2 regions of the Nocardia sp. NPDC004604 genome follow, and region 1 is predicted to be linked to the other one. Evidence: riboswitches for the same ligand, from Rfam matches in the RefSeq annotation. Region 1 holds a riboswitch; the other holds the start of a gene.
The links. A riboswitch is a leader RNA that binds a small molecule or an ion and turns the genes downstream of it on or off. The one in region 1 is predicted to bind S-adenosylmethionine.
Positions count from the first base shown of each region.

Region 2: another riboswitch for S-adenosylmethionine. It lies ahead of ABZW16_RS23140 (amino acid ABC transporter permease); the one in region 1 lies ahead of ABZW16_RS20070 (rhodanese-like domain-containing protein).

Region 1 is NZ_JBEXLC010000052.1:37,721-41,216, reverse strand. It holds gene ABZW16_RS20080 (FAD-dependent oxidoreductase) at 1-1,315, opposite strand, end outside; gene ABZW16_RS20075 (hypothetical protein) at 1,722-2,177, shown strand; SAM riboswitch class IV at 2,242-2,358, shown strand; gene ABZW16_RS20070 (rhodanese-like domain-containing protein) at 2,373-2,789, shown strand; gene ABZW16_RS20065 (O-succinylhomoserine sulfhydrylase) at 2,786-3,496, shown strand, end outside.
Region 2 is NZ_JBEXLC010000064.1:36,670-40,165, forward strand. It holds gene ABZW16_RS23130 (glycosyltransferase family 2 protein) at 1-909, shown strand, start outside; gene ABZW16_RS23135 (hypothetical protein) at 1,066-1,830, opposite strand; SAM riboswitch class I at 2,107-2,200, shown strand; gene ABZW16_RS23140 (amino acid ABC transporter permease) at 2,211-3,209, shown strand; gene ABZW16_RS23145 (ATP-binding cassette domain-containing protein) at 3,206-3,496, shown strand, end outside.

The DNA.
Region 1 (3,496 bases):
CGAGGCGGTACCAGCCCTGCCAGGTGGTGAACGGGATGCCCTTGCCCTCGAGGAATTCGGTGACGGCGTCCAGTTCCGGCTTCTCGGCCGGGGTGAAGTTCACGCTGTCGTCGAGCAGGCAGGCCACGGTCTCGTTGGCATCGCCCTTGGTGTGGCCGATGAGGCCGACCGGACCGCGCTTGATCCAGCCGGTGACGTAGGTGGCAGGCAGATAGCGCTGTGCACCATCGGCGTCCTCGTCGGCGATGACGCGTCCGGCCTCGTTCGGGACCACACCGGCCTGATCGTCGAACGGCAGGTTGGTGAGGTTCTGTGACAGGTAGCCGACGGCGCGGTAGATGGCCTGGACGTCCCAGTCCCTGAAGACACCGGTGCCCTTGACATTGCCGGTGCCGTCGAGCTGGGTGCGCTCGGTGCGCAGGCCGACGACCCTGCCGTCCTCACCGATGATCTCCGCGGGGGATTCGAAGAAGTGCAGGAACAGCTTGTGCGGGCGGTTGCCGACATCGCGGATGGCCCACTGCTCGAGCGTATTCGCGATCATGTCGACCTGCTTGGAGTGCCGACGCGCGGCCTCGGAGCCCTCGTCGTAGTCGATGTCCTCGGGATCGACGATGACCTCGATGGTCGGGGAGTGGTCGAGTTCGCGCAGCTCGAGCGGCGTGAACTTGGCCTGCGCCGGGCCGCGGCGGCCGAAGACGTGCACCTCGACCGCCTTATTGGCTTTCAATCCGGCGTGGACGTTTGGCGGTATCTCGGTCGGCAGCAGTTCGTCGCCGGTCTTGGCGAGCACACGCGCGACATCGAGTGCGACATTGCCGACACCGAGGACGGCGACCTTCTCGGCCTCCAGCGGCCAGGTGCGCGGCACATCCGGATGTCCGTCGTACCAGGACACGAAGTCCGCGGCGCCGTAGCTGCCGTCCAGGCCGATGCCGGGGATGTCCAGCGCGCGGTCGGCGTTGGCGCCGGTGGAGAAGATCACCGCGTCATAGAACGTGCGCAGATCGTCGAGGGTGATGTCGGTGCCGTAGTCGATATTGCCGAGCAGGCGGACCTGCGGCTTGTCGAGCACCTTGTGCAGGGCGGTGATGATGCCCTTGATGCGCGGGTGGTCCGGCGCGACGCCGTAGCGGATCAGACCGAACGGCGCCGGCATGCGCTCGTACAGGTCGATGCTCACCTCGGCATCGGACTTCATCAACGCGTCGGCGGCGTAGATACCGGCCGGTCCTGCGCCTACGATCGCGATGCGAAGCGGGCGAGTCCCGGCGGTGTGCGCGTCAGGCCCGGAGGTGGCAGCTTGCGTAACCACGGAGGGCTCGCGCGCACCGCTAGTCGACTCTGCACTGTGTTCGGTCATCTCTTACGCGCACCCTTATGGTCGAAACAATTATGGCGTCAGTCTTAGCTTAGGCTAACTTGGCGCACCTTTTGGTTGCACCTGACGATGCGGACAGGCGGCTCGCGGCTGCGCAGTCGCTACGTTGGTGAGCTGGCATATGGCTATGACAGCAGGCCGCAGTCTCGCGATTCTATCGGTGGCGCATGGCGCACCCTGCGGGCGGTGCGTGAACCGGATGGTTGCCACCCGGGCTCACTTACCCGAGTACCCACTGTCCGGTTGGCTATCGAATTATTGCTGTGCCGCTGCCGTGCGGGGTCGCGCCCGGTCCGGGGGCGCCTGTCGGATACCGCTGCCCACCAGGGATGATCGACCCATGACAGAGCAGCAGGGCGCCGATGACGAACCGGTGATCGAGGTCGACCAGACCGATCGGCGCACGATGGCGCCGTTCATCGCGGCAGCCGTATTCGCGGCCGTCGTCCTGGTCGCCATCGTGCTGGGCGCGGTGCTATCGCCCGCTGAGAAAAATGTCACAGAATCGGACAAGATCGCGGCCGCGGTGCATCGCTATGCAGAGGCCAGGGGCACCACCGACAACACACCGCCACCCGCGGTGGCCTGCCAAGGATTCGACGAGAGCAAGTCGCCGCTGGCCGCCCAGTTCGGTGGCGCTGTGGCCGGAAAGTCGATCAAGGTCACCAACATTGACAACGCCATGGTCGATGGCGATAGGGCGAAGGCGAACGTGACCATCGCGGTCGACGGCCGGGAGACGCCGGCGACGTGGAATTTGGTTCGCTCCGGCGACCGCTGGATCGTCTGCAACTGATTACCCGGCGTGGCGCTGACCTGGGTTTGACAGGGCGGCCCCTGCCCAGGCAATCTCGGACACAGGTCATGAGAACCAGCGTCAAGCCCCGGCTGGCTGGTCGGCAACCCTCCTCCACGGTGGGGTGCTCCGGGTGACGACCTGGCCGCGCACCGAAACCCAGGTGCGGCAAGCGTGGATTCACAGGAGGATCGCATGACATATGCCGGTGACATCACCCCCCAGCAGGCGTGGGAGTTGTTGCGCGACAATCCCGAGGCCGTCTTGGTCGATGTGCGCACCGAGGCCGAATGGCGCTTCGTCGGCGTCCCCGATACGAGTTCGATCGATCGGCCGACGGTGCTGATCGAATGGGTCGACACCAGTGGCGCCCGCAACGGTGAGTTCGTCGCACAGCTGACCTCGGCGCTGGAGGGGCGCGATCCGGCGGCGCCCGTCGTCTTTCTGTGTCGCTCCGGGCAGCGTTCCATCGGTGCCGCGGTCGCCGCGACCGGTGTCGGGATCGAACCGTCGTACAACGTGCTCGAGGGCTTCGAGGGCCCCATCGACGAGTTCGGTCACCGCGGCGGCTCCGGCTGGCGCGCATTCGGTCTGCCGTGGCGGCAGTCATGATCACCGGGGGTGCGTTCGACAAACCGCTGCCCAAGGGGGTCGGCCCCGCGACGCTCGGCGTCCGAGGCGGCCTGCGCCGCTCCGGATTCGAGGAGACCGCCGAGGCGCTGTACCTGTCCTCCGGTTTCGTCTATGAGAGCGCCGAGGCGGCCGAGGCCGCGTTCACCGGCGATATCGAGCATTTCGTCTACTCCCGCTACGGCAACCCGACGGTGGCCATGTTCGAGGAGCGACTGCGCCTGATCGATGGCGCCGAGGCCTGTTTCGCGACCGCGAGCGGTATGTCGGCGGTATTCACCGCGCTCGGCGCGCTGCTGGGTGCGGGCGATCGACTGGTGGCCGCGCGCAGCCTCTTCGGCTCGTGCTTCGTGGTGTGCAATGAGATCCTGCCGCGCTGGGGTGTGGAGACCGTCTTCGTCGACGGCGATGATCTGGACCAGTGGGAGCAGGCGCTGTCGGTGCCGACCCAGGCCGTGTTCTTCGAGACGCCGGCCAACCCGATGCAGACGCTGGTCGATGTGCGCCGAGTGACCGAACTCGCCCATGCCGCGGGCGCGAAGGTGGTGCTGGACAACGTCTTTGCCACCCCGCTGCTGCAGCGCGGTTTCGAACTCGGCGCGGATGTGCTGGTGTATTCCGGCACCAAGCACATCGACGGTCAGGGTCGGGTGCTCGGCGGCGCGATTCTCGGCCCGCACGACTACATC
Region 2 (3,496 bases), on a different contig from region 1:
GCGTCCAGTGATGGGACCGAAGCGGCTGCGGTGGCGGCGATCGCGGGTGATCCGCGATTCACGGTGATCCGATCCGAGGCCGAACCCGCACCGGGTTGGACCGGGAAGTCCGCGGCCTGTGCCCGGCTGGCCGAGCTGGCGGATGCGACGGTGCTGATATTCCTCGATGCCGATGTGCGGCTGGCCCCGCGCGCGATCACCGCGGCAGTCACCGAACTGCGCCGGAGCCGGGCCGCATTGTTATCGCCGTGGCCGTACCAGGTGGCCGAATCGGTCGCCGAGGCGCTGGTTCAGCCGCTGCTGTGCTGGTCGTGGGCGGCGAGCCTGCCGATCGAGATCGCCGATCGCGGCCGCAGACCCTCGACGGTGGTCGCCTGCGGCCAATTCCTCGTCTTCGATGCCACGGCCTATTACGCCGTCGGCGGTCACGCGGCGGTGGCCGCCAGCCCCACCGAGGATCTGGATATCGCTCGCGCCCTGCGCCGTTCCGGTCGCCGCACCGCACTGGTCGCGGCGGGTCGCGCCGCCCGGACCCGAATGTACCGGGACGCAACCGAACTCGAGGTGGGCTACACCCGCTGGCTGTGGTCGGCCTACGGCGGCACGACCGTCGGCGGCGCAGCCGTGGGAGCTATTGCAGCACTGGCCTATTGGGTACCTCCGCTGGCCGCCGTCGCCGGTCACGGCCGGGTGCGCGCCGCCGGTCTCCTCGGCTACAGCGCCGCGGTCACCGGCCGCTTACTCGCCCGCTCACTCGAAGGCGGCTCACTGACCCGCGCCGATATCCTTGCCGCCCTGGCCCACCCGGTCTCCATCGCCGCCTATCTACGCCTGTGGTCCCGCTCGCGCCGGGCCCATCGCGCGAACACGTTGACCTGGAAATCCCGCCACCTCGACACCGCCCACTGACCGAGACCAGGCCGAATCCATGGCGGCAATGCCCGACCGACCCGCCACCAGATCTTGATCAACCCCGGAATCGGGCGGCCGCACGCCCGAACCCGCTGGCGCTATATCCAGGCCGGGATCCGGCCCGGTCCCCAACTGCGTCAGACGTCGGCGGGCTCAGCGCACCGAGGTGATGCCGACCGTCGGGAGGAAGAAGCAGGGCTTGCCACCGTTGTCCACGGTGCCGAACACCGCGGCCAGGACGGTGCCGGAACCGGTCTCGACGGGGACGGCGCGGATGCCTCCGGTGGGGAATGTGGCGAAGAAGTTCTGGAAGGCACGTTCGGCGAGTGGTCGTATATCGGCAGGGATTTCCGCGGGCACCATGGTTCGGACGACGTCGGAGATCGGACCCATGGCGGTGACGCCGCTGCGGCCATTGGCCAGGTTCAGCCAGGCGACGTTCATGCCGGAGACGTTCGTGCTGTCCGGGGCTACGCCGTAGGGCATGAAGGTGAACAGGGTTTGGCCCGTCTTGACCGCGGACAGGTCCAGTCCCGGAATGGCCACGGTGGTCTTGGGCCACGGCCCGGGCACAGCACCCGCGACGGCGGGGACCAGGCCGAGGGAGTTGCTGCTGGAGCAGAACGCCGCAGCCGCCGGGTACAGGAACGGGTCGATGCCCAAGGCGCGCAGCGCCTCGACGGTGGCTTGGTAAGCACCGAACGCATCTCCGGGTGCGGCTTGGACGGACGGCGCGGGCGCCGCCGGGATTGCGGCTCCGGGTATCGGCGCAGGTACCGCGACGGCGAGGCCGGGGGCGGCGAGCGTCAGCGCGGCCGCACCGGTCGCGATGGCGGTAAGCGTGGTCAGACGGCGCAGCAGGGTCACGTGAACCTCCTCATCGTCGGGCACGAACGAGGTCAGAGCGTACTCCAGCAAACCACCGGAACTGCGCTGATTTCGACTGGCAACGCCATCGCGTCGCGCACCGTACCGGACCGTCGCGACGAAACGCCGGGTGCACCCTCCAGGCGATACACGCCGGACGGACCGCACCCGAAGCCTCGCGATCCACCGCACGACCCGGTCGATAATCCCTGTTCACGACCATTCGGACAAGGTCTGCGCTCACACTGATTCGTACCCTTGTGCCGGAGTTCGCCTGCTTCGCATGATGTTTCGGCTAGACCGACCGACCCGTGCTCGGCGTCGGACACACCATCCAGAGCGACCGAGAGACCTGGCTCGTCGACGTCGCAGCAACCCCCCGGCCACCGGGTGCGGGTGCTTCCGCCGGGAACGATGGAGGAACCGAAATCATGAGCGCGTCCGTTGCATCCGATGCCCTATCGGATGTTCCGATACCGGGTGCCCACGCACCTGGCACTGCCGTAACCATCGCCGACGCACCGCCGATCGCCAGGGCCTGGCATCCGTGGCGCTGGGTGATCAGCGCCATCGCGCTGGTACTGCTCGCGCAGTTCATCCATGGACTGGTCACCAATCCGGGCTGGGATTGGTCGACCTTCGCCAAGTACTTCACCGCGAAGTCGGTGTTATCGGCGCTCGAGGTCACCTTGGAGCTGACCCTGTGGGGTACGGCCCTGGGATTCCTGATCGGCACCGCACTGGCAATCGCCCGGTTGTCGAATAATCCGGTGCTGCGGGTGATCTCGTGGGTCTATATCTGGGCGTTCCGCTCGATTCCGTTGATCGTGCAGCTGCTGTTCTGGTTCAACATCGCCTACCTTTACAACACGCTTTCGCTCGGCATCCCGTTCGGCCCCGGATTTCTCACCTTCGAGGTGAACGGGGTGATCAGCGGGTTCACCGCGGCGGTCATCGGCCTCGCGTTGCATCAGGCTGCATATTCGGCCGAGATCATCCGGGCCGGATTCATCTCGGTCGATCCCGGACAGTTGGAAGCCGCCGCGGCACTCGGGATTCCGCGGCTGCGACAGTTCCGCACCGTGGTCGTCCCGCAGGCGATGCGCTCGATCCTGCCGAATGCGACCAATGAGGTGATCAGCCTGTTCAAGGGCACCTCGATCGTTTCGGTAATGGCGATCGCGGAACTCTTCTACCAGGTCCAGGTCATCTACGGACGCAACGGCCGGGTGGTGCCGCTGCTCATGGTCGCGACGGTCTGGTACATCGTGCTGACCACGATTCTCTCGGTGGCGCAGTATTACATCGAACGGCACTATGCCAAGGGCGCGCACCGGACACCGCCACCGACGCCGATCCAGCAGGTGTGGCACAAGCTGCGCGAAATCGCCGAAAGCGGTTCCGCCGCACCGCGCGGAGCCACCCGATGAGCGCACCGGTCACCGCAACGATCGACATCACCGTCGACAAAGCCCCCGCCGTCGCGGTTCGCGGCGTGCGAAAGTCCTACGGCACCACCGAAGTGCTGCGCGGTATCGACCTGACGGTGCGGGCGGGTGAGGTGGTCACCGTGATCGGCCCGTCCGGCTCCGGCAAGTCGACACTGCTGCGGGTGATCAACCACTTGGAGTCCCTGGACGCGGGCACCGTGCACATCGACGGCGAGCTGATCGGATATCGGCTGCGCCGCAATAGGTTGCACGCACTATCGGATCGC